Regions from separate parts of the Planococcus alpniumensis genome, predicted to be linked through region 1. Evidence: riboswitches for the same ligand, from Rfam matches in the RefSeq annotation. Region 1 holds a riboswitch; each other region holds the start of a gene.
What was found. A riboswitch is a leader RNA that binds a small molecule or an ion and turns the genes downstream of it on or off. The one in region 1 is predicted to bind thiamine pyrophosphate.
Positions count from the first base shown of each region.

Region 1 (7,990 bases):
GACAGATGGCAAGTCATGAAAGGCAGCAAAAATGGTTCGAGCTTTACACTACAAGTAAAAGAGCTCGGCAATTACACAGTGGTCACCAACAGAGGGCAATTAGTGAGAAATAGAAGATAACTGAAACTTAAAAAGGCTGAGGGAGCAAATGCTCTCTCAGTTTTTTTTCTGAAAACGAAAAGTTTAATGAGGAAACTTATCGAAATAAGGGTTCCAAGCCTTTTCTTTTTGATTTGGGGGTTGCTATAATGAACTCACAATAACGGAAGCGGGTTGAGACGATGGAAAAGCAGATGATGCAATGGCTGATGGTGTTCTTTGCGGCGATGGTCCTCACAGCTTGTGGAGGAACGGATACTCAAGCGCCGCCGGAGGCAGAAACAGAACAGGGCGATTCACCGGTCGATACGTCAGCGCAGGAAAATGCAGTCATGATTGCCAATGCCAAAACGCATGTCTATACGATTTATACCGATTTTGAGCAAGGGTCTGGCTTTTTATACAACGATCGAGGGGATATTTTGACCAATGCCCACGTTGTACGCGACGCGACGTTTATCGCACTCGTCAATAGCGACGGGCAAGAGTTCGCTGGCAAAGTGATCGGCATGTCGCTCGATGAAGATTTGGCGCTCGTTCGTGTAGAAGACCTCGCAGGAAAAGAGCCGCTGGAGCAGGAAACGGAACCGGTTGATGTCGGGGCGCCGGTCATCGCGATCGGCAGTCCTGAGAATGCAGCCAATACAGCGACTGAAGGGGAAATTACCGAGACCGGAGTTGATTTCTCGGAAGTCTTCGTCTACACGGATTTGTATGAAATGAATGCTTTGATCAAACAAGGCTCAAGCGGTGGGCCGCTTCTGGACGCAAGCTCTGGAAAAGTGCTCGGCATCAATTCGGTCATGCTTGAAGACAACCCCGAAATCGGCTATGCAATTCCGCTTTATTTGAAAAAGGACATGTTAGATGGCTGGGCCTCAAATCCAGATCCGCTTCCTGAGTCGGAATTGGTCGAACCATCCGTAAAAGATGCCTATTTTGACGAAGCGCTGTTGTCGAGTTTCATCGAAGCCTATTATGACTTGCTGCCATATTCGATGAATGATGGGGAACTGAATTATTATTCTTCCTATTTAGTGCCGGGAAGCCAGGCAGTTGAAGCGGTAGACAGCGTCGTGCAAGAGTATTCAGCAGATGGCCGCGTGTTCGATTCAGTCGTCCCGGAAGTCAGCTCCGTGGAAATCGAAGGCAACCGCGCGTATGTTGAAGCAGGCGCGGTGTTCAATTACCATGAAGCAGACGGTGAAACGGGAACGATCGACCACCGGCGACTCTACACCGTCGTGATTGATGAGTACGGGGATTATCAGATTGAATATGTCGAAGAATGATAAAGGGCCTTCTGTTGAAGGCTCTTTTTTGAAATCAATCAATTTAAATTGAGCAGATTTTGCGCTTTATCGGATGGCCATTAAAAAAATAGCCCTTGATGCGGCAATTTATATAGAAGAAAAACACTCTACTCTTGTACTTTACGAGTACTAAAGTGGAACTCAAAGAGGGGAAAGGATGTTGATGAAAACCGAATAGATGGAACTGGAAACAATTTCTACCCTCGGATCTACAGTAAGTGGAGCGGCTGCCAGCGCAAACTATGGTTCAGACAGACGAAAGGGGAATGAACATGCCCAAAACAAAATGGTTTCGGTTCTTGCTCAGCACGCTTTTGATCTTTGCCATCATTAACTTGGCAGTGCGTGTGCCTTTTGTGTTTTATCCAGTCGGTGTTGCGTTTTCTACCTTGATGCCGATTATCATCATCGGGGGAATCCTGTTTTATATCTTTAGGCCAATCGTCAAGCTATTATCCAGGAAGATGCCCCGTGTCGTGGCCATTCTGGTGATTTTCTTCGTTTTCCTGGCGCTGCTCGTCGGCTTTTCCTTATGGATTGGCCCGCTGATTTTCCGGCAGATCCAATCCTTGACCGAAAACTTTCCGTCGATCGTAAGAGAAGTTCAAAATCAATCGAATAGGGCCTTATCCAGTCAATGGTGGAGCTATATTCAAGAACAGGATTTTCTGCCTGGCTTGAATCCGGACGCCATAGCCGCGAATTTCCGGAACGCACTGACGGGCATCGGTTCGAATATCCTGAGTTTTACCGGTGTGCTCGTCAGCGCCTTGACTTCACTTATCGTCGTGCCGTTTGTCCTGTTCTTTTTATTGAAAGACGGCGATAAATTGCCGGCTAGCTTCCTCAAATTATTGCCGCAGGATTCACGGACTGAAGGCGCCAAAATCCTTCATGATATGGACGAAAACCTCAGTGCCTATATTCAAGGGCAGGCGACCGTCAGTTTATTCGTCGGGGTGCTGAGCTATATCACGTACCTGATCCTTGGTGTGGATTATGCCATTATCCTGGCATTGGTGGCGACATTTGCAAATGTCAGCCCTTTTGTCGGGCCGATTATCGGGGCCGTCCCGGCGATTGTCGTGGCATTCTTCCAGGAACCAATCCTCGGCTTATGGGTGCTGATCGCCATTATTATCATCCAGCAAGTCGAAAGCAATCTCATCTCGCCCAATATCATGGGTAAGAAACTATCGGGGCATCCGGTAACCATCATTTTCCTGTTGTATATCGGGGGCAACTTGGCCGGCCTCATCGGCATGATCTTGGTCATCCCAACTTACGCTGTAGGAAAAGCAGTAGTCCAAAACCTTTACCGTCTCATCCATCTGCGCTACCCGGCGATGAGGTAGGGGATGTGGGCATTTCTTGATTAATTTCAGCGATTAAGAGCTATTTTGTTATCACGACAAGTTACTTTGGCGCGTGCCACAAGGTTCAAAACAGATTAAAAGCCACTTGGCTCTGGAGTCAGGTTGCTTTTCACAGCAGTTAGAATTACTTGGCTTGATGTATACTTGGAAAAAAGCTTCAAACAGAGATAGTCTGCAAAGAAGCTGGTTTATGCGAAACGAGGGAAAATTATGGGGATGGATTATCGCTGGGAAGCCATTGATGCTCTTGAAGTAGAGGAAAAGTATGCAGAAGCATTAACGCTGATGGTCATCGAATGGGAAAAGCGTCCTGAAGATTTGAAAGTGGTCATCCGGTTAGGGTTTCTTTGTTGGTATTTAATCGTGGAAGCGGGTGTACTTGGAGATGATGGCTTGGATGCGCACGGCATCACGGAATGCGAAAAATTATTTTCTGAACTGGCTCATTTTGGACAGGTGACATTTCCGGATGATCGGGAATTTTTATGGACGTTTGGCTATATGATTTCACTATTTCCCGAGTTTTTTGATTTGTCCGCCCTGATAGCTGCTGGAAATTACGGAGAAGATCAATACGAACTCGGAGAAAAGATGATTGAAAGGTCATATACACTGCAACCTGAGGATAAAATTATCCAATTAATTTATCTTTACAATGGCCCTGCGCTGACCAAATCACAAGAATACAGGGAATTATGTGAAGAGGTAGCGTTACAGTTGCCATTTAAATTCCAAGGCAAAGGTGAAATGCAGCAATATTTTAGGGAAGTCTTGAACCGGACAAATTCCGACTATGACTGACCCGTCCTATACACGACCACGAACTCACCAATCCAACTAAGCGATAGAACCAAAGTGGACGAACTTTTCAAAGACACTTACTTGCACATTCGAAATTCCAATGAATTGTAAAAGCAGCCACGCGCTTAAGGGTGAAGCGAAGCCAGAAGATGGCAAACTTCGCATACTCCACTAGATTGGGACATGAACACACAACCTTGCTCCCACATCTGCAAAAGCAGATGCGTCGCAAATGAATTGGCTCAACTGCCTTTCGCCAATTCATTGGCTTACTGCGAAAGCTCAACACCAAGCGTGGCTGCGGATAGCTGGCAGACGAACCGGGCAAGCTAATTCTAATTAAACAATTAGACTCTTGCAATCCCAAATTCAAAAAGTTTTGAATTCGGAAGCCAGCTATGGTATTCTATTGCCGACAATAAAAAAATATCGCTATTCCACTAGGGGAGCCATGTTGGCTGAGACGGACAAGAGTCCGGACCCTTTGAACCTGATCTGGATTATACCAGCGTAGGGAAGTGGGCGAATTGTGAGCATTTCTCCAATTTCTTCAGCTGACCTTTATCGCCGCTTCCTTACCTGGGAAGCGGTGTTTTATTTTGCCCAAAAAAGGAGAGAGCGACATGACATTTTGTAAAGAAGTCCGGTTGGAATGTGCAGATTTATGGGACGCCAGTTTTGAACACCCATTTGTAAAAGGCATCGCGAAAGGCGATTTACCGCTCGATGTTTTTAAATTCTACGTCATGCAAGACGCTTATTACCTGACCCATTTCGCGAAAGTGCAATCACTGGGCGCAGTGAAAGCGAAAGATTTGAAAACGACGCAGTCATTTGCGCATCACGCTGAACAGACTTGCGCCGCGGAACTCGCGCTTCATGAATCGTTTATGGAATTGCTTGGGGTGACTGAGGAAGATTGGAAGCTATTCGAACCCTCGCCGCATGCCTATGCATACGTTTCGCATATGTACCGCTCCGCAGAAGGCGATCTTGCAGATGTGCTCGCGGCCTTGCTTCCGTGTTATTGGCTTTATTACGAAATCGGCGAACGTTTGAAGACGGCGACGCCGGAAGAACCGATTTATCAGAAATGGATCGGCACATACGGCTCCGAATGGTTCGGGGAACTGGTCAATGAACAGATCAATCGGATGGACCATTTAGCTGAGGGCTTGCCGGAAGAGCGGCGCAAGGAATTGAAAACGCGCTTTATGAGAAGCAGCTATTACGAATGGCAGTTCTGGCAGCAGGCATGGACGATGGAAACTTGGGAACTGCCCGCGAAAAAGGAGAGTGTCCACCATGCTTAGGGAATTGCGCGCACGAAAACCATTGATTCACTGCATCACCAATCACGTCGTCTCGAATTTTCAGGCAAATGGCTTGCTCGCACTCGGCGTCTCGCCGGTCATGGGCGACGAACAACAGGAAGTGGCCGAACTCACAGGACACGCCGATGCCCTGTCACTCAACATTGGCACGATCACAGAACGCTCTTTTGAAAGCATGCTCATCGCAGGACGCGCCGCCATGGAAAAAGGCATCCCGATTGTGTTGGATCCGGTCGGTGCCGGCGCGACAGCTTATCGTTTGCAAGCCGTAAAACGATTGCTGACGGAACTGGATATCACGCTAATCCGCTGCAATGCTGGCGAACTCGCGGCTATCGCAGGAGCCGACTGGCAAGCGCGCGGTGTCGATGCTGGAGAAGGCCAAGGAGATTTGGAGACAATCGCTAAACAAGTGGCTGATGAATATCAAATAATTGTCGCGGTAACAGGCACAAACGATTTGGTAACAGACGGCGAACGGACCGAGCACATCACAGGCGGAGACCCGTTGATGGCGTCGGTTACTGGAATGGGTTGTTTGCTCAGTGCGGTGCTTGCGGCATTTTTAACGGACGAAGAATCTACCCCGCTTGATGCGCTTGCATATGGTTTGCAGATTTATGCGAATGCAGGAAGCCGTGCATCGAAAATCGCCTTGAACCCGGGAACTTTCCAAATGGCCTTTTTGGACGAGCTATCGAAACGACAGGAGGCGGCACTTTATGGACGCTAAAGCGCAAGTATTGACGATCGCAGGATCTGATTCAGGCGGTGGAGCGGGGATACAGGCGGATTTGAAAACATTCCAGGAACTCGGCGCATTCGGCTGTTCTGCAGTAACGGCGGTGACCGCCCAAAACACGCAGGGCGTTCACGGTATTTACCCGATGGACCGGCAAGCGGTCAAAGAGCAGCTCGATGCAATCGGGACAGATTTCGACATCCGTGCGCTCAAGACCGGCATGCTGTTTGATGCCGGTATCATCGAAGAAACGGCACAAGGCATCAAGCGCTATGGCTGGGAGCGCCTTGTTATTGATCCTGTCATGATCGCAAAAGGCGGTGCTTCTTTATTGCAGCAGGAAGCGGTCGAAGCAATCAAGACAATGCTCGTCCCGCTCGCTGCCATCATTACGCCGAACATCCCGGAAGCGGAAGCATTGAGCGGCATAGACATTACAGACGATGCGTCACGCAGAAAGGCGGCGGAAGCGATTTTATCGCTCGGTGCGGAAGCTGTGGTCATCAAAGGCGGCCATAGCAGTGACCCTGACGTTGCAGAAGACTTTTATCTAGATCAGCAAGGCATGGTGATCTTGCTACGCGCGGAGCGTCTCCAAACAGAACAAACGCATGGCACAGGCTGTACTTTTTCAGCAGCATTGACAGCTGAACTCGGCAAAGGCAAGCCAGTAGAAGAAGCCTTTTTCACGGCCAAGGAATTTATCCAGGCAGCACTCGCGTATCCGCTTAACATCGGCCATGGCCATGGCCCGACGCATCATGCGGCGTACAAAGAATCTATCGAAAAGGAAGTGGTTCATCTTGTTCGGGAATCCAGCGATTTATTTTCTAATGGGTACGACAAACGCCGGTACTAAAGAGCCGCTCGTGTTGCTTGAAGAAGCGCTTCAAGGCGGCATCACCCATTTCCAGCTGCGCGAAAAAGGGAGTGGCGCATTAACGGGCGATGCGCTTGTGGAGTTCGCTGCAAAATGCAAAGGACTATGCCGTGAGTACGATGTGCCGCTGTTCATCAATGACGATGTTGAACTCGCCTGCACGATCGAAGCGGACGGCATCCATATCGGGCAAGACGATATGGACTGTGGACAGGTGAGAAAACAAATCGGCGCGTCGATGGCTCTTGGCGTTTCAGTGCATTCAGTCAAAGAAGCGAACGAAGCGCTGACGTGCGGCGCTACCTATCTCGGAATGGGGCCGGTATTTGGCACGCGCACAAAAAGCGATGCGAAACTACCGGCGGGTGTCGCTGAAATCATTAAAGTGAAAGCTCAATATCCGCACGTACCCGTCATCGGCATCGGCGGCATCGAACCGGGCAACGCTGAAATGGTCTGGCGTGCAGGCGTATCGGGCATCGCCGTTATTTCTTCAATAGCACAGGCACAAGATGTCGCAGGACAAATCGAACGGTTCAAACAATCGATTCCGGGGAGACAGGTCGGATGAATACGAAAAAACTTGTGCTCATGGCGATGTTCGTCGCACTCGCCGTCGCAGGATCTGCATTCGTCTGGTTCCCGGCAGGCATCGCTCGCGCCTATCCGGTGCAGCATGCCATCAATGTCATCGCAGCTGTCGTCTTCGGTCCAGGGCCTGCGGTCGTCATCGCTTTATTGACCGGTGCGGTTCGCGTCTTGACGGGGACCGGCTCGCTGCTCGCGTTTCCGGGAGGCATGATCGGTGCCTTGCTTGCTGGTGTCTTTTACCGCTACAGCGGACGGCTCAGTTTTGCAGCAGCCGGTGAAATTCTCGGAACCGGCATTATCGCATCACTTGTTGCAGTACCTTACGCACGTGTTCTGATGGGAACCGAAGTCGGCGCCTTGTTCTTCATGCCACCATTTCTCGTATCGAGCATCAGCGGGGCGGTGCTTGGCGTGGTGTTAGTGTACCGTTTGGAGAAAACGAAAAGCAGTAAATTATTGGCGTAAAAGAAAGAGTTAGAAAACCGCATTTTCCGAAGCTTATCGCTCGCTTTCCGTGGGCTCGCGCCCAAGCCTCCTCAGTCGCTGTGCGCCTTGCGGGGTCTCGGTCGTCTCGCTGATCCACTGGAAAGATAAGGTCGACCTACGGGAGACATTATCTTTGCGAAAGTAATGCGCAGCATTATTGAGCAGAAGGGTTTACGAGCGAACACTTCTCCAAATACTCAGATAGGTCATTGATTTTTTAGTATCAAAAAGATGTCCCCCTTTTAATATATGACTGATTAATAAACTTCTTTAATAATTTGGAAAGGGTCGGCTCACAAAGCCGATCCTTATTTACGTCAACAAATCCTTATACTTGAACTATGAAAACTATTATAGTATTATTAGTT
Region 1 is NZ_JAAMTH010000001.1:2,654,575-2,662,564, reverse strand. Features, by position in the region: gene G3255_RS13600 (DUF8508 domain-containing protein) at 1-120, shown strand, start outside; gene G3255_RS13595 (S1C family serine protease) at 282-1,391, shown strand; gene G3255_RS13590 (AI-2E family transporter) at 1,685-2,767, shown strand; gene G3255_RS13585 (hypothetical protein) at 2,999-3,589, shown strand; TPP riboswitch at 4,022-4,123, shown strand; gene tenA (thiaminase II) at 4,213-4,902, shown strand; gene thiM (hydroxyethylthiazole kinase) at 4,895-5,656, shown strand; gene thiD (bifunctional hydroxymethylpyrimidine kinase/phosphomethylpyrimidine kinase) at 5,646-6,524, shown strand; gene thiE (thiamine phosphate synthase) at 6,499-7,116, shown strand; gene thiW (energy coupling factor transporter S component ThiW) at 7,113-7,601, shown strand.

Region 2 (7,990 bases), 230 kb from region 1:
CTGAACACGCATTACTGGCGCAAGTCAAACAAGCCCATATCCGCTCACTCGCCGCCAAACAACAAGATTAAAAACCAGCGCCCCTGGTAGTGACCCCTTAAAGTTAGAGTTTAGTTCATGCAGCTAATTGGCTGGCATGTGCTCGGTATTTCACCGGGCTCATGCCGGCCAATTTTTGTTTAATGCGTTCATTGTTGTAGTAATCGATATAGTGTTCAATCCGCTGTTTTAACTCTTCATACGAAACCAACGTTTCTCCGTAATACATCTCTTGCTTTAGGAGACCAAAGAAATTTTCCATGGCCGCATTGTCGGCACAGGTCCCTTTTCGGGACATGCTCTGGAAGATGCGTTATTTTTTTAACGCTTTCACCCAGGCAACGTGCTGGTAATGCCACCCTTGATCGGAATGGAGGGTGGTCCGGTAAACCGCTTGTTCCTGAATCACTGGCAGGGCTTGGTTAAGTGATTCCATCACGAATTCCAGCGTCGGTCGTTTGGCCATACTGAACCCAATGACTTCGCCGTTATAGAGATCCATCACTGGACTTAAATAAAGTTTTTGTTCGCCCGTACATTTGAACTCGGTGACATCTGTTGTCAGTTTCTGCAGGGCATACGGTGTGGAAAACCTGCGGTTCATCCGGTTTTTAGCGAGGGTTCCGACTTTCCCCTTATACGACTTGTAGCGGGATTTCCGGACGAATTTCACGCAGTTCAATCCCAAGTCTCGCATGAGACGCTGGACTTTCTTATGGTTGATGTCGTATCGCTGTGCTCGCAATTCCAGATGAATCCGCCGGTATCCGTAACGGCCTTGGTGTTTCTCGAAGAGCGTCCGGATCACTGCTTTCCACTCCCGGTCCGGGTCTTCACAATCAAATCGCTGGCGATGGTAATGGTAGGTCGCTTCTGGAAGATCGACGATGTTCAGCACATCCGTTAATCGGAACCCTTCTTCGTGGAGTTCGAACGCCAGCCCTGCTTGTGCTTTTCGAGGAAGGCATCCGGATTCTCCTGGAAAGCTTTTAACTTTTTTAAATACGCTACTTCCAAACGAAGGAGCTCATTCTCCCGTTCCAATTGCGCTTCCCGAGACAGGGGCTTTTCGTTCTTGATCGGTTTTGGTTTTTTTGACATGGAGGGCCGTCCTTTCGCTCGTGCTTCCAGGCCTTTTACCCCTTTCGCCAGAACTCGACGGTTCCAATTCACAATGAGTGAAGGATTGTTCATCTTGAAATGGATCGCTGTGTCTTGGTAAGAAGCACCTGTTTGTTTCATAAAGTGTAATACATCCACTTTGAATTGAACAGAATACACTTGTTTTGTCTGCTTTCTCCGCAAGGCTTTAAGGCCAAACTCTTGATACGCCCGAACCCAGCGCATAATCGGAGAGGGATCTGGCAAGCCGTATTTGAGGGCTAAGCGTCTATACCCCAGCTTTCCTTCTGCGTATTCCTTCACTAGCTTCAACTTAAATTCTTCGCTATATTTCGCCATATAAAAACACCCCAAAAGTTAGATTTGAACTCTAACTTTTGGGGTGCACTACCCCCTGCGCTGGTTTTTAAAAAGTGTGGAAGAAGTCTGTAATCTACAACGAATCAAAAAGGCGATCAACTTTTCTACAATAGAAAATCAATGGATTATCTTAGTATTTGGAGAAGAGTTCGCTCGTAAGCCCTTCTGCTCAATAATGCTGCGCATTACTTCGCAAAGATAAGGTCTCCCGTAGATCGACCTTATCTTTCCAGTGGAGCAGCGTAAGCGACGAGACGACCGAGACCCCGCAAGGAATGAATGGGCGAAGCTTGGCTGAGCACATTCATTTGCGATGCTCGAACGCAGTGAGAGTTGAGCAACGTTTTCAGTGACGAGGAGGCTCGATTCCCGCCCCACGGAAAGCGAGCGATAAGCTTCGGAAAATACGACTTCTTACCTTTCTCGACAAGTTGAAAACCAGCGCCCCTGCGCTGGTTTTTCTATGTATTTCGAATTTCGTGTTAAAATGGAGTCATTACATACATAGGAGGCTCTACCATGATCGAAAAATTGATCGAACGCCTGATTCGCTACGCCAAAATCGATACGCAATCCGATTTTGAAAATGACGCAACTCCCTCTACACCTGGGCAATGGGATTTACTCGCTGAATTGGAAAAAGAAATGAAGAACATTGGCTTAGAGGAAGTCGAAGTGGACGATCACGGCTATTTATTCGGCACTTTGCCGGCGAACACTGAAGAACAGCGCCCTGTCATCGGCTTTCTGGCACATGTCGACACAGCCACCGACTTCACCGGAAAAGGCGTCAACCCGCAGCGCATCGAAGATTACGATGGGAAAGACATTTCATTAAACGACAAAGTGACGATGAAAACGGCTGATTTCCCGGCCTTGCAGAATTACATCGGCCATACTTTGATCACGACAGACGGTACGACTTTGCTCGGTGCCGACAACAAAGCAGGAATTGCCGAAATCATGACTGCAATGGAATATTTGATCGAACACCCTGAAATCGAGCACGGCAAAATTCGCGTTGGCTTCACGCCGGATGAGGAAATTGGCCGCGGCCCGCATAAATTCGATGTCGACCGTTTCGGCGCCGATTATGCGTACACGATGGACGGTGGACCGCTTGGCGAGCTTCAATACGAAAGCTTTAATGCCGCGAGCGCGAAATTGACAGTCCACGGGACAAGCGTCCATCCCGGTTCCGCAAAAGACAAGATGGTCAACGCCATTACGGTCGCAACGCGCTTCCAGGCTGAAATGCCATCTAATGAAGTACCTGAGAAAACGGAAGGCTATGAAGGCTTTATCCACTTGAACAATTTCAACGGTTCCGTCGAACAAGCGGTGCTTCAGTATATTGTGCGCGATTTCGATAAAGACAAATTCAAAGCGAAAAAACGCCATATGGAAAAAGTCGCGGCTGAATTGCAAGAAGAGTTCGGGAAAGAAGCAATCGAACTCGAGCTTGAAGACCAGTACTATAATATGCGCGAGAAAATCGAGCCGGTAATGGAAATCGTCGACCAGGCCGAACAAGCGATGAAAACACTGGGCCTATCACCCGACATCATCCCGGTACGCGGCGGCACGGACGGATCCCAATTATCTTATATGGGCTTGCCGACGCCGAACATCTTCACAGGCGGCGAAAACTATCACGGCAAATTCGAGTTCATCTCCGCTGAAAACATGGAAAAAGCGACTCAAGTGATTGTGGAAGTCGCAAAAATCGCAAAATAACCGGTTTCCTCTATCAATTTCCTGGGAAATCTTTTCAGCACGATTCAATACAAAAAAAGCAGCGGCACAATGCCACTGCTTTTTTTAGGTTTCATACAGTTTTAAGGTTGTGTTAACAGCGCGTCAATTTTTTGGCCTTCATCCAAATACTGTTCGAGTAGTTCTTCTAGTTTCTCTTGTTCATCAATTCCGGTCAAATCCACTCCGTACCAAGCTTGCAATTGCTCTCTCGTTAGCCGGTATTGTTCCACGCCTGCCCCTGTGTCGAAGTCAAATTGGACCCACTCGACATTGTCGATCAACGTAAACAAATACGTCGCATTATGGGCCGCTGTTTCCTTATCCGATGGTGTGGCCTCTTCCCAATCGTAAGAGGCGGTGATTCCGTAAGGCTGTTGTTTCGTCTCCAATTCAAAGCCTGTAAGATGCTCTGCACCCGGCAGCCGGTTAAGGGTGTTGAGGACGGCACTGTTATTCCCGACCGCCGCCCCTTCATACTCGAAGAGGTCTGGTTCCTCTGCTGCAAACAACGGGCTGCATGCGCTCATAACCAACAGCGCAGTGGATAGCAGCACAGCCTTAGCAAATGTTTTTCTCAATTCAAGCCCTCCTCTAAGAAAGGTTTCTATACACTGGCTCCGCTATTTCAAAATTCGATGCGGTCGATTTTTGCGCCAGTCGATTCGACGCCTTTCATGTATTTGATGCGTTTCTGGACAGCAGTTTCGTTCACTTGCTCATCGGCATGGTATGAAGAACGCACCATTGGGCCGGCCTCGCAATGCTTGAAACCTTTTGCCAATGCGATATCCTTCAATTCCTGGAACTCGTCCGGATGGTAGTAACGAACGACATCCAAATGCTTCAATGTCGGCTGCAAATATTGTCCAATCGTCATGATATCGACTTTGTGAGCCAATAAATCATCCATCGCTTCAATAATCTCTTCTTTCGTTTCTCCGAGCCCGACCATGATGCTCGATTTGGTCGGCACATGCGGCGCGATTTCCTTGACCCGCAATAGCAATTCCAGTGAACGGTCGTAAGTCGCTCTCGCACGGACCCGTTTGGTCAGGCGGCGCACTGTTTCAATATTATGGTTGAAAATATCTGGTTCGCTGCTCATCAACATATGCAGGCTTTCGTAATCGCCTTTCATATCAGACGGCAAGATTTCGACGGTGGTCTCCGGCATTTTCCGGTGGATGGCGCGGACGGTTTCCGCAAAGACTGCAGCTCCGCCATCTTTCAAATCATCGCGGGCGACTGCTGTAACGACCACATGCTTCAAGTTCATGATTTCCGTCGATTCCGCTACGCGCTCCGGCTCGCCCCAATCCAGTTCGTTCGGCAACCCCGTCTTGACGGCGCAGAACCGGCACGCTCTTGTGCACGTATCCCCCAAAATCATGAAGGTCGCGGTGCGGCGTTCACTCCAGCATTCATGGATATTCGGGCATCTCGCTTCTTCACATACAGTGTTCAAGTTTTTCTCCCGCATCAATTTCTTCAGATCATTATAAGTTTCGTTCGTGTTCAATTTCACTTTCAGCCATTCGGGTTTACGTTCACGCTGCTTTGTTTTTGTCATCGCATAAGTTCCCCTTTCTCTTCTCGTCTGTGATTCCACTCTTCGCTTGCATATTTGGCTTCGAGCACGCGCACTTGTTCCAGCAGTTCAGCTGGCGGTTCAAATTTTTCCAAACGGATGCCAAGCCCCGTTTCAAATCCATCCTTGAATGCTTTCTGCACTTCTTCTAAACTTGCCGGTTGTTGCATTAGTTCGTTGATTGCAACGGCGCGTGTTCGGAAAGCTTGGCGCGCCCTTTCCTTCACCGCTTCACTCGGGTACACGAACAATTCGAACAACTGGTTTTCATCCAACTGCAGCGGAATCGAGCCGTGCTGCAAAATGATGCCTTGTTTTCTGGTCTGCGCGCTTCCTGCCGCTTTTCGACCCTCAACAGTCAATTCATGCCAAGAAGGTTCTTCAAAGCAGACCGCTGAAGATTCTTTCGAACGCTTCTTCTCCGCAGCCAGTTGTGCTTGAATCCCTAAATTGCGGTAACCTTCAAGCAAGCCTCGAGAAATGACCAAATACGCTTCTTTTACTGATTTCGGCATGGATGGATGATGTTCCGGTATCACCACGCTGTAAGTCAATTCCTGGTCATGGAGTACGGCTTTTCCGCCAGTCTGTCTCCTGACCAGGGGGATGCCCATTTGCGCGGCTTTTTCGAGATCGATGCTGCCATTCAGTTTCTGGAAAAATCCCACTGAAATTCCGGCTGGCGCCCATCCGTAGAATCGGAGTACAGGCTTCATGCCTGTATTGCGCTGCCAGTTCATTAATGCTTCGTCCATTGCCATATTGTGGGCCGGCGTGCAAAGCCCCGACTCCATATAGCCCCATGTTTCCTCCAAAATATCTCAACTCCTCTCAGCTTATGCATGACTCCAAAGCCCATAAAAAAACACCGCTTTCCCATGGGGAAGCGGTGTATGCAGGCAAAAGGAAGCATACGCACCACTTCCCTACGCTGGCATGGTCCAGATCAGGTTCAAGGGGTCCAAGCATTCGCTCGTCTCAGCCAGTCAATTCCGGCTCCCCCAGTGGTCAGCTATGTATAGTTCTAATCGAGCTTATCATTTTTTTCAAGAAATCTCAATATACTAAATAGTTTTTCCTTTAATTTTTATCCAATTTATTCAATAATATCCAAAAAAGCTTTCCCTATGCGTTTCTGCGAATAGGGAAAGTTTTGTGATTAAATTATTGTCTTGCCATTCTGTGCCAAAGCAAAGTGAATGCTGTGTTGAAGTGTACGGAAGCATTCATAGCCTGACAGGTCTACGCCCGCTTCTGTTATCATTATGCTGGTATGCGGCGAAATGCCGGCTAGCACCGTCTTTGTGCCGATCAAATTCGCAGCAGAACCTAATTTTTCGATCAGCATCGCCGCGTGCTGATTGAAGCTCTCATTGAGTCCAGTCAAATCGAGCAGCAAGTAGCGCGCTTTGTATTTCGGTAAATTTTCAAGCGTTTTGATCAATAACTCTTCGGCACGCGCTTCATCGTAACGCCCAAGAAGCGGAACGACGACAATATCTTCCAGCACTGGAATAAGCGGAGAAGAGATTTCACTGATCATGTCATGAAGATCCGCTGTCTTTTCATCCACCAACTGTTCAAGTTCGCGGATTTTCTCCGATTCCTTGCGGCGTGCCAGCGTATGGATGTTCTTTTCAATCGTCTCGTCTGACGGGAAATAGCGAATCAGGCATTCATCATGCCCTTCGATTTGCGAGTGGACCACTTCATACCAAACGCTGCGGTCCAGAAGCGAGCTGAAGATTCCTGCATAATGGGCCGGCAAAAAACTGCCGCCAGTCTTTTTTCCTTGTGCCAGGTTGATCTGATATTCCCAGCTATTTTTCAGCGTCACTTCTAAAGTTCCGGCTGCCATATCTAAGTTGTGGATAGAGGCCACACCCCAGCCAGCTGAAGCGTATGTATTGGTGATGAGTTCAGATGCTTTCAATACTGAGATACCACCCATTTTATGAAAATACTCACCGACTACTTGGCCTTGGCGAAATCCTGTCGACTCCAAAACTACCGCTGCTGCTTCCTCACCCGAAATTTCCTCAATGGAATCAAAGAACATCTTCATAGCAGTAGAGGTCCAAAACAGAACTGCATTCTGCCCTTCAAATAGGAAGCGCCCTTGCGAAAGGTCCCACTCAAAATTCAGGCCGCCCACATTTATTTTCGCTTGTTGGGTCATTGTATAGCCATCCCCATTAATTAGTCCTACCCATTAATCATACGCCAGCCTGTTTGCACCAGCAAGCTCTAATGTTTTAAAGCACTTCAATTAAGGAATAGATAAAGAAGAACGCTAAAGGAGAGGTGCTAACCATGGCAGAAAAAGAACGTTTCAATGAAAAGGAACGCAAATCAAGCGACGGTGCTCCAATGGACAATCCTGAGCAAGTAAAAACCGATAAAGAAACGATGACAGAAATGCATGAAGAAGAAATGAACGTGGACTCCATTCCGTTGGAAGACTTAAAGCAGGACATGCAAGACGAAAAAAATCCGCGTGATACAAAAGATGATTCAGCTAGCGAGGAAAAAAACCCTGACTGACTCTACCTGTGGGCATCTCGCCCGCAGTTTCTTTGACAAATGATATTACCGCAAAGGAGAGATTTGAATGGCACAAGAGCAACTGAAACAGCAAGCATTGAAAATCTTGGAAGACAGCATGATTGGGACTTTGGCAACGATCAAAGACGAGAAGCCGCATTCCCGGTATATGACGTTTTTCAATGACGAGTTTACTTTGTATACAGCTACAAGCAAGCAGACACAAAAAGTAGATGAATTGGAGAAAAATCCAAACGCCCATATCTTGCTCGGCTACGAAGGGGAAGGCGTCGGCGATAGCTTCCTCGAAATCGAAGGTCAGATGTCGCTGCGGGATGACCGCGAAATGATCGACAAAGTGTGGAACGAACACTTGACCGGCTGGTTCGACGGCCCAGAAGACCCGAACTTGATCATCCTGGCAATTACGCCAACGCGTGTCCGTTTGATGAACCGCAAAGGCAAAGACCCCCAAACAATCGAATTATAAAAAAAGCCTCCGATAGCGGAGGCTTTTTACGTGCGCAACAGATCACGCAATCCTTCTTTATTAAATAGAAGATCTTGCAAATTATATTC
Region 2 is NZ_JAAMTH010000001.1:2,884,518-2,892,507, forward strand. Features, by position in the region: gene G3255_RS14560 (M20 family metallopeptidase) at 1-71, shown strand, start outside; gene G3255_RS14565 (IS3 family transposase) at 116-337, opposite strand; gene G3255_RS14570 (IS3 family transposase) at 353-979, opposite strand; gene G3255_RS14575 (helix-turn-helix domain-containing protein) at 943-1,500, opposite strand; gene pepT (peptidase T) at 2,041-3,258, shown strand; gene G3255_RS14585 (DUF4825 domain-containing protein) at 3,360-3,857, opposite strand; gene lipA (lipoyl synthase) at 3,905-4,849, opposite strand; gene lipM (octanoyltransferase LipM) at 4,846-5,685, opposite strand; TPP riboswitch at 5,774-5,880, opposite strand; gene G3255_RS14600 (STAS domain-containing protein) at 6,027-7,046, opposite strand; gene G3255_RS14605 (YczO family protein) at 7,181-7,411, shown strand; gene G3255_RS14610 (pyridoxamine 5'-phosphate oxidase family protein) at 7,479-7,901, shown strand; gene G3255_RS14615 (RrF2 family transcriptional regulator) at 7,928-7,990, opposite strand, start outside.
Region 2: linked by a shared signal. The riboswitch ahead of lipM (octanoyltransferase LipM) and the one ahead of tenA (thiaminase II) in region 1 are both predicted to bind thiamine pyrophosphate.

Region 3 (7,990 bases), 810 kb from region 1:
TGCAGTGACAGCAAGAAATTTCAAGCTGGGGTTCATTTCATGTAAAAGACGGCGCATAGGATTCCTCCTTTTCCGGCCAATATAAACGGTGCTCTGCCAGCAGGACAGGGCTTGAAAAAAGCTCTTGTGGTTCAAGAGGAGCGGATAATCTGCCGTCTTTCATTAGGCAGATCGTATCCGCAATGCTCAAGGCAAAATTCATATCGTGCGTCACCACAACCAACGCGCAGCCGTCTTGCGCCCGGCAAGTGATTTGGTGATGGAGCTCCATCAATGCGTTGAGGTCTTGCCCTGCCGTCGGTTCATCTAGCAACAAAACTTGGCGACGGTCTGCTAGCATCGCGCCGATGGCCACACGGCGCTTTTGGCCATGGCTCACGGAAAAAGGATGGGCTTGAGCAATAGGATCCAAGGCAAGTGCCTCGAGAAGATCTTTCACATCATGAGGAGAGGAATTTCCGGAATACGATAATTCCTCTTCTACAGTCTTCGACAGAAACAGCTGCTCGGGCGATTGTGGGACAAATCCGGCAAACTCTCCTGAAATCGTCCCGCTATCGTGTTTCATGATGCCGCATAAGGCTTTCAGCAAAGTCGATTTCCCGCTTCCGTTCGGTCCTGCAATGATCATCACTTCACCCGCATAAAGCTGCAGGCTGGCACCGCGCAGCAAAGCTTTTGAAGCTCGTGTAATGGATAGATCCCTTGCCTCAAACAAGACTTTTGGCTGTTTGGCCGTCTCACGCTTCGGCAGGAAAGGAGCATTCCTTCTGGTGTAGGCTTGGTCTTTCTGTATGGCGCCGTTTTCCGAAAGGCTGATCTCCCGTTCGAAAAATTCTCCCCATAGCTCTAATTTATGCTCGACGGCGACGATTGCAAGACCGTTTTCCTGTTGCAATTGATCCAACCAAGCGACAAACTCTTTCGCCGTCAACGGGTCGAGATGGGCGAGAGGTTCATCGAGCAACAAACAGTCAGGCTCCATAATCAAGGCGCAAGCTGTGGCGATGCGTTGTTTCATCCCGCCTGAGAAGGTTTGAATGGAACCATGGCGAATATCGTCCAGGCCCGTCATGCGCAAAATCCGGTCGATGCGTTTTGGCATCTCTTCCCGGGGCACTTGAAGATTCTCCAGAGTGAACGCCAGTTCTTCTTCGACCGTCGGCATGCAAAATTGGCTGTCGGGATCTTGAAAAACCGTTGCGACTTTCCGGTTGGCTTCACCAGGTTCGTATTCTTGTGATGTACGCCCGAAGATCCTGACGGTGCCAGAAACTTGGCCATCGCAATTATGCGGGTACAGCCGGTTCAGCACATAGAGAAGCGTGGACTTTCCGCATCCACTTGGCCCTGTAATGACCACCCGTTCTTGCGCATGGATTGCGAGCGTAATATGGCGTAAGGTCGGTTCTACTGACTCCGGAAAGCGAAAGCTGAAGTTGTCTAATTGAAAAACCGGATTAAGCACGGACATCGCCTTTTTCCGCCTTAGCGATAGCATAGCCCCGTAGTGATCCAGTTGCGAGCAGTGAATCGGCGATATATTTGCCGCCGATGCCGGCAATGATCGCACCGCTTGCGACGCGAAGTGTGAACATCAAGGCGACGAAAGAAGGATCCAATGCAGCATAGCCCGATAGGAAATAGCCGTAAACAAAACTGAAAACTCCAGCACCAGCACCTGCAAGCATCAAGATGCCAACATGGAAATGCCGGTAACGAGTCAGCGCGAACGCTGCTTCTGCTCCGAGGCCTTGAATGATGCCTGATAGGATAAGCCTCGGGCCGATCGCATTGCCGAGCATCACTTCGATAGCTGCGGCCAAGATTTCTGGTAATAAAGCAGCGCCAGGCTTTCTGATAATATACATCGAAATGATGGAGACGATAAACCAGATGCCGAACATCCATTCATAAGCGAGCGGCCCGATGACGCCTGCCCATAAGTTGCCAATGTGCAAAAAGAGCAAGTAAACAATGCCGAACACGACGCCAAATAATGACATGAGGACAATTTCTTTCAGTTTCCATTCCTTAAGCATGATCTTCACCGCCTGTTTTGTGTGAAGGACTGTTGATGCTCATGGATACAGTCATCACGAGGTGGGGGTGTTTAGCGGAGCGCGCGCTGGAAAAGCTCGTTTCGTAAAAAGCAAAGACCTCATGGATATCCCCGTGGATGCCGCTAGCATAATGCATGGAATCATTCCACACACCGAACTCTTTGGCACGTTCCACTTCGCGGTAGATAACTTCCATATAATCGGGATTGTTCATCGGATAAAGGGCGAATTGGGATGAAACGTATTGCTTGCTGGCGTCTTCGTTTGCCGGTTCATCGGGGGCGTCCAAATACGCATCACCCGCTGTATCACCTGGACAGCCAGCTGAAAAGGTGCCGGACAGGGCAATGTGTTCTTTCGTTTTCGCGGCATGAAGCGTCAGCGCTTTCGCGACATTGAAAACATGCTGTTGTTTGCCTCGGATGACGGTGGAGACGTCGTCGGTTTGCATCCAGACATGGGATGTATCGGTGTCCTTCAACGCACTTTTGATGATACTGATAAAATTTCCGCTCATCGGATGTAAGGAAAAGCGAAATCCTACGATCGGGCTGGTGCCGCATGAATATGGTTCCATATGGAATCCCTCCTAAAAATATGCACAAAAAAGCCGCATCCGTGAAGATGCAGCCACTATTCCATATTTCGTAGTCATGTCGGAAAGTCACCGCACTTCCTCACGCAGGTCCTAACCTGATCGAGTCATAAGGGATCGGAGCGAAAGCTCTCATCTCAGCAAAATATGCACCCCCAGTGCAGAAAAACGGTATGCGGTTTTAAGTGTCGGGTTTTCCCGATGGCTAAAGTGTAAGTCAAATACTTTCCCAAGTAAAGGGATTCTACTATTTTCATCGAGAATGAGAAAATGATGGCTGAGGTGAATACTCCCTAAAAAATCGGGTAAACCTAAAGCAGACAAGCATTTGAGGAGGAATCCAATAACTATGGCATCAACAAAAAAATTCCGCGTCGTTTATCATTTCGGCGCAGGCGTCGAGGCGGTCAGCACCGTCGAAGCTGATACCCCGAAACAAGCGGTCAGCGGTTTGGATGCGGATGATTTCCGCGAATTTATCGGCGACAACGATACGTATTACCAATTCAAGATGGACGAAGTCAAAATGGTCAGTGTTAATGAAGTCACAGACGGCCAGTGATCGAACTGACAAGCGCCAGCAAGAAAATCCCCTGCCGAAGAAAAGGCAGGGGATTTTTAAACTTTATGTGCCGCAATAGGTCTGGTATGGCGGCGTTGAAGGCGGTGGCGGGGCCGTATAGGGCAGTTGCTCTTCGGAATGGGCATATGGATTCCGGAGGATCTCCAATAGTTTTTCCATTACCTGATAATCGCCTTGCGCTGCAGCTTCGAGTGCCGCTTCCACGCGGTGATTGCGCGGGATGACAGCCGGATTCCGGCTTTTCATCATTTCCAGGATTTCGTGTGCTGAGCGGCCTTCTTGCTGTTGGCGGGCTTTATAGCGGCTGTGCCAAGCTTTGAAATCCAGATCGTTTGCCAGTTGGGGCTCTTCTACTGCGTCGAAAGTCAAGGAACGGAATGTATTGGTATAATCCGCTTGCTTTTCTTGCATCAATTCCAGCAACGCATCTATCAGTTGTTCATCTTCTGGCATTTCGGTAAACAAGCCGAGTTTTTCGCGCATGCCTGCCAAATACAAGTTTTTTTGCAAACTGACATATTCCTCGAGCGCCCCTTGGAGAGACGCCAAGGCTTGTTTTTCAGGAATCTCATTTAACAGTGGAAACAGAGATTCCGCAAAACGAGCTAAATTCCATCCTCCGACGAGCGGCTGGTTGCGATAAGCATAACGGCCGCCGGCATCGATTGAGCTAAAGACCGCGGACTCATCGTAGCGGTCCAGAAAAGCGCATGGCCCGTAGTCGATTGTTTCACCGCTGATCGCCATATTGTCCGTGTTCATGACCCCGTGGACGAATCCTGCGAGCTGCCATTTCGTGATGAGTGAAGCTTGCTGTTGCGCGGTTTGGCGGAATAATTCGATGTAGCGGTCAGGCCCCGTGATGTCTGGGAAATGCCGTTTGATCGTGTAATCCGCCAAAGCTTTTAAATCTTCAGTCGAGCGATATTTCGCGGCGAACTGAAAAGTGCCGACACGGATATGGCTCGAAGCCACCCGTGTCAGGATCGCTCCAGACTCTGCGGAGTAGCGCTGGATTTTTTCTCCTGTCAATACGACTGCCAGGCTTCTGCTCGATGGAATCCCGAGCGCGTGCATGCCTTCACTGATAATGTATTCCCGCAGCATGGGACCGAGTGCCGCGCGGCCATCTCCGCTTCTCGAAAAGGGCGTGACGCCGGCGCCTTTCAATTGGATATCGAAAATCTCGCCATCCGGTGTATGCTGTTCGCCGATTAGGATGGCACGGCCATCGCCGAGCATCGTAAATTGGCCGAATTGATGGCCTGCATAGGCTTGGGCGAGCGGGAAGCTACCCTCGGGGAATCGATTACCCGCAAAAATCTCTAGCGAGTCGGAGCTATACAACTGCTCGGTATTTAGGCCAAGTGTTGTGGCCAGTGATTTGTTTGCGATGACCAGCTTTGGCGATACAACCGGGTTGGCTTCCATCGGGGCATATAAGGTTTTCGGCAGGCCAGCGTAACTGTTCTGCAATTTCCAGCCGATATCTGTGTAGTTCATGGGAGCGCCTCCTAATGTCAATTTTTCGTGCAACTCTTTTCTGTTATTATAGCCACAATGAAAAACATGAAACAAATATATGAGACTGGCTTGTGGAAATAGAAAAGCTTGAGCTGCTCACCTATCTAAAGGTGAGGCTCAAGCTTTCGGAATTCCTATTAACGTTCTTCAACCGGCACGTAGGTTTGCATGCCAGGCCCGATGTATTCCGCACGCGGGCGGATCAAGCGGTTGTTCGAGTATTGCTCCAGGATGTGCGCGAGCCAGCCCGACGCACGGGATACCGCGAAGATCGGCGTGAACAAGTCATGCTCGATGTTCAACGAGTGATAGACCGAAGCCGAATAGAAATCGACGTTTGGCGGAAGCGGTTTTTCGCTGGTCACCAATTCTTCGATTTTCACGGACATGTCATACCATTTCGATTCGCCGCGAAGCTCTGTGAGCTTTTGCGACATTTCGCGCAAATGTTTTGCACGCGGGTCGCCTTTTTGGTAGACGCGGTGGCCGAAGCCCATGATTTTCTCTTTGTTCGCCAGTTTTTCTTTGATGACCGGCTCGACGTTGTCGACAGAGCCGATTTCTGTGAGCATTTTCATGACTTGCTCGTTGGCGCCGCCGTGCAGCGGGCCTTTCAAGGCGCCGATTGCAGCGGTTACGCCGGAATAGACGTCGGACAAAGTCGCAACTGCGACACGCGCCGTGAACGTCGAAGCGTTCAGTTCGTGGTCAGCGTGAAGTACAAGCGCTTTATTGAACGCTTCGACTTCGATGTCTTTTGGCTCTTCGCCAGACAGCATGTACAGGAAGTTTGCCGCGAAGCTGTAATCCGTTTTCGGTTGGATCGGTTCTTTGCCGGCGCGGATGCGGCCGAATGCCGTCACGAGCGTCGAGATCTTCGCCTGGATTTTGATGGCTTTGCGGTAGTTCGCTGCGTCTTCCATGACTTCTGCTTCTTCGTCAAAGAGGCCAAGCATAGAGACCGCTGTACGGAGTGCCGCCATTGGGTGGACGTGCTTGATGTCGTATGTCTTGAAGTGGTCGAGCACCGCTTGCGGCACTGCCATGTTGTCAGCAAGCTGCTGTTTCAGCTCCGCTAGTTCGTCCGCCTTCGGCAAACGCTGGTGCCACAACAGGTAAATCACTTCTTCGAAGCTGGCGTTGTCCGCCAGGTCATCGATGTTGTAGCCGACGTATGTAAGGGTATCATCGATGATCGAGCTGATCGCCGATTGTGTTGCGACTACACCTTCTAAACCTTTTGATGATGTCATGTAAATCTCTCCTTTTTAATCGTTGTAGTTGCCAGTCGAGGGCTTTGAAGGGCTTTAGCTACTACGTTTTAAAGCGCTTTCATTCGGTTCTAAAAATAAAAACCGCTCTTTCTCGACATAATTTAACTGATTATTATGCAAGTTTACAGGATATAAGCAAATGGCAGGAGTTGTTGGGCTGAAACACAGAAATACGTCTTGAGGCAGTTAATTGATGCGCTGAACCATTGTATGCTGCTAATTGATCCGTTTCAAATGGCGTATTTAAGCAGATAGGGAATTCACAAGGATGAAAGCGGAAACGCTAACAAGATTTAGCAGAGTAAATGTTTACACCTTGCGGAAAAAGGGAAAAATCTCTTACTTGTATGTACTTGTAATATGGAAAAGATTTTTCATATAATAAGGCTAACCATATGAGAATGGAATGACTTGAAAAATGAAGGAAGATGGACATACAGAGAAGGAGTTAAACCATTGAAAACTACGGAACAAGGGATCCGCTATATTGAATTGATGGATGGGGAGCAAGAAATTGATATTCCCGCTATGGTGAAAACAGCAAAAACAGCTTATAAACCGTTTAATTTCAAAGATAAAATTGAGCTTCTTTTCTTTTATAGTGAACGCAAAGATTTCAGTCATGCGATCTTCACTGAATACGGAATTATCGATGATGAATTTGACGGCAAGAAAGCCGTCCATCATCCGTTTGGCGTCAAAAGCATCATCGGAATTGAAATATCAGGAGATGATACCATTCCCTTGATTGCTTTCGTTATTGGCCAGGCGATTGAACATTTCAAGCAGAACATGGACATCCGCCGTCACGCCGAATGGCAGGAGCTGGACAAAAGTGATAGCTATCAATGTTGGCAAACATACTTCTGCCAGGTCCACAGCACGATGGTTCGGCGCGGACAGGAAGGTTCGACAGATTTATTTTTGAAAACCTTGCCGTTTGTCTTGGCGAAAAAGGAAGACAGTTTTTCTGCGCCATATCTTACAGGGACATTCCGCCATGTGATCCACACTTTGAGCGAGCTGTACGTCATGAGGCAAGCAGGCGAAACGGAACAGGCAGATGACTATACGCAAACGATCAGGGAACTTACCGGTCCAGCATTCATGGAAATCTATGAGAAACTGTACACCGAACTGGCTGAATATTTGGAAACACTCGGCGTCAAATACAACGAAGTGCATGACATTTTGATTTTCACCGTTATCGAGCAGCGCAAAAATCAATTCGCCGCATTATACGAATAATTTATCTTTCCATACTATCCGGCCGTACTGGAGAATCAAAAGATTCCGATCTATAAAGAAGCCTTCGCTATAGCGGAGGCTTTTTTTTTTTGGACGGATATTCAGAAAAATCAAAATGGGGGTAGCATTTCATAAGACAAGTACGGTACACTTTCTATTAACGGAATGATTAAGGTTTATTTCCTTAAATACGAAAAGCAGGTGACAGCTATGAAACGACAAGCACAAGAGGTATTTGAAGAAGTTCGCGCGTTTCGCCGCCATCTCCACGAACAGCCTGAACTGAGCGGAGAAGAAATGGAAACTTCGAAGAAAATCCAAGAGAAGCTCGAAGCATACGGTATTCAATTCTTTAGTGGATTTGCAAAAACAGGTGTGCTCGGCGTTATTGAAGGCGGCAAGCCAGGGAAAACGGTCGGTTTGCGTGCCGACATCGACGCCTTGCCGATTACAGAGAAAGCAGATGTTCCGTTCAAATCCAAAGTTGACGGAAAAATGCATGCATGCGGCCACGATGCCCATACCGCTATGCTTTTGGGAGTTGGGAAATTGCTCCAGCAACAAAAAGACGAGATCGCAGGAACGGTACTGCTTATTTTTCAGCCAGCCGAAGAAAATGCGCCGACTGGCGGAGCAGACCAGATGATGGCTGATGGCGTGTTCAATCGATACCAGCCAGATGTCATATTGGCGCAGCACGTAT
Region 3 is NZ_JAAMTH010000001.1:1,843,965-1,851,954, reverse strand. Features, by position in the region: gene G3255_RS09480 (energy-coupling factor transporter transmembrane component T family protein) at 1-57, opposite strand, end outside; gene G3255_RS09475 (ABC transporter ATP-binding protein) at 38-1,474, opposite strand; gene G3255_RS09470 (ECF transporter S component) at 1,461-2,042, opposite strand; gene G3255_RS09465 (YkoF family thiamine/hydroxymethylpyrimidine-binding protein) at 2,035-2,640, opposite strand; TPP riboswitch at 2,721-2,825, opposite strand; gene G3255_RS09460 (hypothetical protein) at 3,008-3,220, shown strand; gene G3255_RS09455 (protein adenylyltransferase SelO) at 3,284-4,744, opposite strand; gene citZ (citrate synthase) at 4,903-6,018, opposite strand; gene G3255_RS09445 (hypothetical protein) at 6,496-7,287, shown strand; gene G3255_RS09440 (M20 metallopeptidase family protein) at 7,498-7,990, shown strand, end outside.
Region 3: linked by a shared signal. The riboswitch ahead of G3255_RS09465 (YkoF family thiamine/hydroxymethylpyrimidine-binding protein) and the one ahead of tenA (thiaminase II) in region 1 are both predicted to bind thiamine pyrophosphate.

Region 4 (7,990 bases), 660 kb from region 1:
GTTGATAATTATGTCACCTTTTGAAATTGAGTTAATTTTGGTGTTCTCTTTGTATGCCTGATACTCTTCTGTATTTTTTAACGCATTTCTGATTTGATTAAACTCATTTTGCTCGACATTCGATGTTCCTTTTTCAAACATTGAAGTTTCAGCATTGACAGCACCTACGGAACTAAATGCAGAAGAGACAATGAGAATAGCTGCTATTGCTAGCATCAGAACTTTTTCAAAAGGTTTGATTGACATAATGAATATTCCTCTTAGTTTTTTCTTTTTTTTGAAATGAGCATGAAAGAAACAACCAAGGCATAAATAAACAGAAACAGTACAACCCCTAATTCAATCCCTGAATCAAACATCGTCCTCCCTCCTTTTTCTTCCGTCATTCCTTTGATTTCCAATTAGAGATTATATAAACAATTAAAATCAATAAATACCCAAATTTAATAGATAATTTACATAAAATTTACTTTTTCATTATTATTTCAATTTCTTAAGTTTGAGCTCTAGTTCTTTTAAAGTATTCATCTCTTTATAAAAAGAACCTGTCTAAATGGATTATTAATATCCTGGCTTCAAAAAGTTAGAGTAGTTCAGTCCAATCAGACGAAAATATTTTTAAAAAAACATTAGCTTAAATATCGGTGATATAAACTTTTAGCTTTGTCGATGCTCTTTGTGCCGTGGATTAAAACACGGCCGTCATTAAAAACAACTAGACGACAGTCGCTCGTTGTAAAAGAGAGCAAATAGGGATTACGAAAGACTTCCCTTCCAAGCTTCGATAAAACTGTGCTCAGCTTTCCTAAATCTCTATCCACTGGATGAGGAGGCCGGATTTGAACGGTGTCTCTTCCGCATAAAACAGCAGTTTTTAACTGGGACGAGTAAGAAAGATAAGGGTATGTCCGATTTTTTCCACAAGAAGGACAATCCTTGTCCCATAACTTCCCCACATCAATAGATGAGTAATGGTTTTTCCAGAGGTCGAATGAGATAAGCTTTTTCCTTAACTGAGTTGAATCTTCCACTAAAATTTTCAGTGCCTCTGCTATCTGGATTGAAAGAACCATTTGAACAGCGGGACTGATGATGCCAACAGTATCACAGGTCAATCCTTCCATGGGCACAGCCTCAAGCAGACAATTTAAACATGGTGTGCTATCTGGAACAATTGTATAAGAGAGTCCATAACTGCCTACACAGGCACTATAAATCCAAGGAATTCGTTCTTTTTGAGAGATGTCATTTATGATCATTCTGATATCGAAATTATCACTCGCATCTAAAATCAAATCGACCCCATTTACCAGCGTTGTCATTTCTTTCACTGAAACATCCATGGTATGACTAATAATCTCTACATCAGAATTGACCAGCATTAAACGGCTCTTAGCTGCTACCGCTTTTGGAATTCGTTGTTCTGCATCCTTTTCCGTATATAGCTGTTGTCGCTGAAGATTGCTCCATTCCACATAATCCCGGTCAACGATGGTGAGTTTTCCTATCCCTGCTCTAACCAGCATTTCTGCACTGCCGGCACCTAATGCTCCTGCACCGACAATTAAAACATGCTTCTTCTTTAATTTCTTTTGTCCCGCTATCCCAATCGGTTCGAAAAGTTCCTGTCGTGAGTATCTTTCGTTCACTTGTGGCTCATCTCTTCCACCGGACTACTCGGCGTAGCATATCGCCTTATCGGTATACGTCCAGCCTCATACCCGAGTCTTCCTGCTTGGATTGAAAGCTTCATTGCAAGAGCCATTTTTATGGGATCTTTCGCCCCGGATACTGCCGTGTTCAATAAGACTCCTGCTGCCCCCAATTCCATTGCAATGGCCGCATCAGAAGGTGTTCCAATCCCTGCATCGACAATGACAGGAACAGTTGTCTGTTCAATAATATATGATAAGTTTAAACGGTTGATGATTCCCTGACCCGAGCCAATGGGAGAGGCGCCAGGCATAATAGCATGACAACCTAATTCTTCAAGCCGTCTTGCGAGCAACACATCATCCGATGTATATGGTAAAACGGTAAATCCTTCTTTTAACAGTTCTTCAGATGCTTTCAGTGTTTCAATAGGATCGGGCAGCAAAGTTTTTTCACAGCCGATAACTTCCACTTTTATCATGTCACAAAGACCCGATGCTCGAGCTAATTTCGCAATTCGGACTGCTTCCTCAGCACTCTTTGCTCCCGCTGTGTTGGGCAGTAACGAGTATTTTGCCAAATCCAACTTTTCAAGGAGGTTGGGTTGGCTGGCTTCAAAAATATTCATTCTCCGAACGGAAAAAGTTAAAATCTCAGTACCCGAAACATCAATCGCTGCTTTTTGGGTATCAAAGTCAGGATACTTTCCCGTTCCCAGCAATAATCGGGAAGAATACTCAAAATTATTTATTCTCAACATGTTATCCGCCTCCTACAAAATGAACTAATTCGATTTTATCTCCTTGAGAAAGAAGAGTTTCATTATGTTTTGCTTTCTCCAGTATTTCATTGTTTCTTTCAACAATTATAACTTTCTGATTCAATTCAAAATACTGCAACAGATCCACTATAGTTGTTGTTCCATTTGGTACGTCCACTTGGGTTCCATTTACTGTTAACTTCATTTACTCCACCTCTTGACGTTTCTATTTAAGATTTTTCGATTTACATGAAATGGGGTTATATCAATGGAAGGGCGGGTTCCCACAATTAGCTCGGCCATCACCTTCCCAGTAATTGGAGATAGTAAAATCCCATTCCTGAAATGCCCAGTCGCGATGTACAGTCCTTGATAAGCTGGGTGTTCACCTAAATAAGGCAGCCCATCAGCAGTCTGTGGCCGAATCCCAGCCCACGCCCTTTCCCATTCGGCTGTAACTATAGAAGGGACGAGACTTTCAGCCTTCTTAACCAATGAGGAAAGCCCTTCTAAAGTGACTTGTTGGTTAAAGGTATAAGGTATGACTGTTGCTCCTACGACAATTCGTCCACCTTCTTTCGGGACAAGATAACAGCCTTCTGAAAAAACAGGTCCGGCCAATAGGGGTGTTTCCGACTTTACAGAAAAGCATTCTCCCTTTACCGGATAAGCTTCCAGGGACAACCCTGTAGCCTTCAATAATTTTTCGCTCCAAGCTCCTCCAGTCACCACCACTTTGTTGCTGAAAAAATCCCCCTCACTAGTGGCTACACCTGTCACTTTTCCTTCAGAGAAATAAAAAGAAGAAACTTCTACATGTTCTTTCAATACCGAGCCGAGTTCAGATGCAGATTTGATAAATCCCCATGTTAATCGAGATGCTGCTACTTGCCCGTCTCGTTCAAGATACATACCTCCCATGATTTCCTTTGTTAATGAAGGCTCTCTATTCCTTGTTTCCTCGACTGTGAGCAGTTGCGCGCCCTCCCCGTTCTTCTCATAGATTCGGGCATCCCTTACTTGGTTGGTTTGTTGCGTTTCAGTTAAAGCAACTTTTAAAATGCCCTGATTTTTTAATTCAATATCAATTCCACTGAGCATCTTCAATTCTTCAGCAATTCCACTAAACATCGCCCTGCTCTTCTTTGCCAACTGAAAAAGCGGACCTACACCATCAAATTCCACTTGTGCACCCAACATCCCAGCCGCAGCTCCAGACGCTTTACTCGCAAAACGATCTTTTTCCAAAAGCAAAACCTTTAATCCTTCTTTTGCCAAGTTATATGCGATGGCGCCACCATTCACTCCGCCACCCACTACAATGGCATCATATGTTTTGTTCACTAACCTTCCTCCAAACTGTTACGAATATCCTCATTCCTTTGTCAAAGACGTCCGATACGACTGTACGGTCTTTAAAGGATCTGCGTCTTCCAACACCCCCGACATCACAGCAATCCCCTTCGCTCCAGCTTTAACTACTTCGGGCGTAAGGTCCGGAGTAATTCCACCAATGGCAATCACTGGTATATCGACTGACTCAACTATGATTCTCAGGTGTTCAATTCCTCTAGGGGATAGACCTGGCTTCGATTGTGTCGGATAGATATGGCCAAAAAATAAGAAATCAGCTCCATTTTTTTCTGCTAGTCGTGCTTCCTCAGCGGAGTGGATAGAACACCCCGCTTTTACATGCGGAAACGTTTTTTTTACAAGTTCGACTGGCAATGAGTTTGAAGCCAGTTGAATGGAATTGATATTTGCAGCCATTGCCACATCGATACGGTCATTCATAACTATTTTTGAACGTGGTACTTTTTTATCGATCAATAGTTGGATCAATTGGTATATATCTTTAGCACTTCTCGCTTTTTCCCGCAGATGGATAAAATCTATATAAGGATGAATTTGACTAAGAATGTCTGCTAGTTCCTCGGCCCTTTGATTGCCCGTAGAGATTAGATGCAGTTCCCCTGTTTTCATCTTTGCCTCCTTTATAGGTGCCTTGAAATTCAACGCCTGATAACAACGCTACTAAATAAAAAGAACCACCCCGACGTCGGAGTGGTTTTATAGTATCCCTAATAGAAACAGCATACAGTAACCACTTCCCTACGCTAGTCTCAACTAGATCAGGTTCAAAGGGTCCGGATTGTATCCGTCTCAGTCTAATGGACTCCCCTAGTGCTTTAATTATTCAGTTTTTTAGTATATCTACAAACAGCCTAACACCTCTAGAAATATTTATCTAGTCATTATAAGAACTATGATACCATATAAGTTAACATTTATTGAAATAAGGTTAACACAATTGAGGGAGGATAAAATGACAGAATCTAATTTCAAATTGAGAATGATGATTATTACAGCTTTATTTGCAGCAATCATCGGAATACTGGCACAGGTGACAATCCCACTGCCTTTAGTCCCGATCACAGGACAAACACTTGCAATCGGTTTGGCTGCAACAATTTTAGGGGCCAAATGCGGAACTTTATCTGTTGTAGTTTATTTGGGGTTGGGTGCAATTGGCATCCCTGTTTTTGCTCAAATGTCAGGTGGGCTCGGTAGCTTATTCGGACCGACCGGCGGATATCTAGTCGGTTTTATTCCGACCGCTTTCAGTATTGGTTATTATCTCGAAAAAACGAGCTTTACGTTTATCAATGCCATAATTGCCAATGTCATCGGTATGTTTATGGTATTGACTGTGGGAACTGCCTGGTTGAAGATTTTCGCCAATCTTTCGTGGACCGGAGCATTAATGGGTGGATTTGTCCCTTTCATTTTAGTCGGTCTTATTAAAGCTGGGCTTGCCGCTTGGATTGCAATCTCAGTAAGAAATCGTTTGAAATCCGCTGGTCTTTTATATTTAGAAGACAAAAAAGCACTTTAGGTTAGCTATTGTAATCCTTAATAAGAATACAACATACATAAAAAGAGAAAGAAGAAGGGTTTTGTTCCGACTCTTCTTTCCCTTTCTGTTTATGCTACTACTGATAAGTGATGAAATGTAAATCAAAAATATTTATAAATAGAAGACTGGCTATTTTTTGAAAGCAACTTAATTTGTCATTAGGTTACTTCGAATCAAAAGAAAACAACAACTTGCTAAAATGAAGTATCATCAAGGAATTGCGAGAATTTGCTAACGAATGAATGCCAATTCTCTCTCAGCGAGGGCATCCTTTAACCATTGAGGGTGCATTCTCAGTAAGTCTTTCGGTAAGTTTTGTGGTTCAAAAAACTTTATTTCTAGTGACTCGGAAGAATTACAACGCAGGTCGCCGCCAGTGATTTCAGCAAGAAAACAAGTTGTGATAAAATGTACTACTCGGCCATTTGGATAAGCAAATACCTGCGAGTCAGGATCAGAGTACACCCCAATTAGCTTTATAATTTTTACATCTAAATTAGTTTCCTCCTTCACCTCTCTGATAGCTGCTTCAGAAACTGTTTCGCCTATTTCTATATGTCCTGAAGGAATACCCCATAACTTTACATCTGACCTTTTCTGCAACAAAACCTGTTTTTCCTCGTTTAAGATAATAACTGCAACGCCAGCTGTTAAATCATCAATTCTTCTCATCCTTTCAACCTCCTTAAAATAATAAAAAGGCCCGAAGAGAAAGAATTCAACGCATACCAAATACGTTGAACCTTTCCCCTCGGACCTTTTATGTCAATAGGTGCCTTTTACATATAGCAAAAGATGCAGCCCTCGGTCACTGACCTATCTACTTTAGATAGCGGAACCCTAGCTGCAATTTTCCAGTTCAGTTTTAGTATACAGCTTAGACTTTGAAGATAAAAGATATTATTTTCCTAAATATTCTTAATTTTAAGGGTTTCACTTCCCAAGTTCAGTGGGAGTGATCGAAATCGATCTTCGAGAGAAGCACTCCTTTTGATTCGTGGCCACCATCAACGTGACTTCATCTAAAATATACCTTGTATTAAGAACATGCTAACCGTTCGTAAAAGTACACTTCTACGAATAAAAAGAGGAGGAACTTTAAATGAAGTTCCTCCTTTCAATATATTTTGAAATACTATGCCCTTAATATGTCGGCTCTAAAGCCTTATCTTATAAGCTTTTGAATGTATCATTTTTTCTAGCAAGTTCAACTTTTCTTCTTCTTCATATTAAGTCAATGGAATCAGGGATTTGAATGTAACTTACTTAGACTTATGTTACATTCAGATTCACTAATTTTTCCTAGGGTTCTGAAATTCCATTAGCAACCATTAACAAGAATATGAAGCCCGACAATACTAAGAAGAAAACGCCGTTTGCAAGTACACTAAAGAGAATAATCGGTATCTTTTTTGTTCTGATCCCCAAAAACATAGCGACCAAAAAACCAATGTCGATTAATAAATACAACACAATACTGATCCATAAATTCGTATTGGGAAACTGTCTGAAAATCAGCAGAATCGCTAATGCAACAACAGGCAAAATCATGGTTAGAATAATTGGTTTTGCTTCGTTCTGACCTTCTTGAACTTGAGTTCTCATGCTTTCACCTCCGGTTCCTTTCCTTTTGTAGAAACCACTTTGAATGTAACTTAATTGCTAATAAGTTACATTCAGATTGCTATAACTTAATAAAATCTGAGTACTGGATATCGAACCTCTTGATTAGTGTTTCTTCTAACTCAGTCAAATATCGATCCACTGCTTTCAGTAAAATATCGGTGGTTATCGTCTCTTCATGTTTAAATTCTTGCCAAATCGAAAAGAGATGCCACTTATTTTCGCTTTCTTTAATAAATGCTAAGATTGGTCCTTCTCTTTCATCATGCTCCATTGTGAAGTAATAAAAGTTGGCGATTGCATTTGAATCTTTCACCCGCCATTCTTTCAAATGGACTCCTAATTCAAGTAGCGCAAGAGCAGGATCTCTAAAGAAGCAAGAATGATCAATTGAAATATTCAATTCTCCCTCTACATTGGGCGCACTTACACACCAATAAAATACGATCGTATTTTATTGGTGTCGTGCTCCACTTTTACAAGTGGTTTAAAATTCGCTGCACTCATGTATTAGTTAAGGTCAAAATCTATTAAAAGAGAGAAGTAGGAAGGAAGAAAAGAGCATAAGGAAAACATGATATCACTTGTCGTGATATATCAGGCAGAGCCTGATGTTTTAGTGATATCGTGTTTAATTAGTAATTGCACAGTTTATGCATATCTTTCAATTTGAAATTGTATAGTTTGTGCATACTGGGTCCAGTTATAAAAATGGTTACCTGATAATGTTTTTATTCTTAGCATACGCTATAAGTGTTTTGGTGGCGGTACCCGTATCAAAAAAAGCGCTCCTTGAATAAGAAGCGCTTTTCTAACTGATCAGTTTTTTGTAGACTTTGAAAAGTTTATTCTTGATCCAATCGCGATAACAATAATTGCTACTAATCCTATGATGTTAATAGTTGTTCTAGTGGTTTCACTATCAACAAATAGATTAATAAAAAATGAACCTGCTACTATCAATACAAGAAGAAAAAATAGACTTTTTTTCATAATGTCCTCCTATTAAATCCAAAATATGTTAACGTTATTTGTGA
Region 4 is NZ_JAAMTH010000001.1:3,315,469-3,323,458, forward strand. Features, by position in the region: gene G3255_RS16780 (halocin C8 precursor-like protein) at 1-246, opposite strand, end outside; gene G3255_RS16785 (MoeB/ThiF family adenylyltransferase) at 630-1,649, opposite strand; gene G3255_RS16790 (thiazole synthase) at 1,646-2,413, opposite strand; gene thiS (sulfur carrier protein ThiS) at 2,415-2,618, opposite strand; gene thiO (glycine oxidase ThiO) at 2,615-3,757, opposite strand; gene tenI (thiazole tautomerase TenI) at 3,788-4,396, opposite strand; TPP riboswitch at 4,506-4,606, opposite strand; gene G3255_RS16810 (biotin transporter BioY) at 4,740-5,309, shown strand; gene G3255_RS16815 (NUDIX domain-containing protein) at 5,562-6,002, opposite strand; gene G3255_RS16820 (hypothetical protein) at 6,633-6,935, opposite strand; gene G3255_RS16825 (DUF7878 domain-containing protein) at 7,015-7,401, opposite strand; gene G3255_RS16830 (hypothetical protein) at 7,773-7,946, opposite strand.
Region 4: linked by a shared signal. The riboswitch ahead of tenI (thiazole tautomerase TenI) and the one ahead of tenA (thiaminase II) in region 1 are both predicted to bind thiamine pyrophosphate.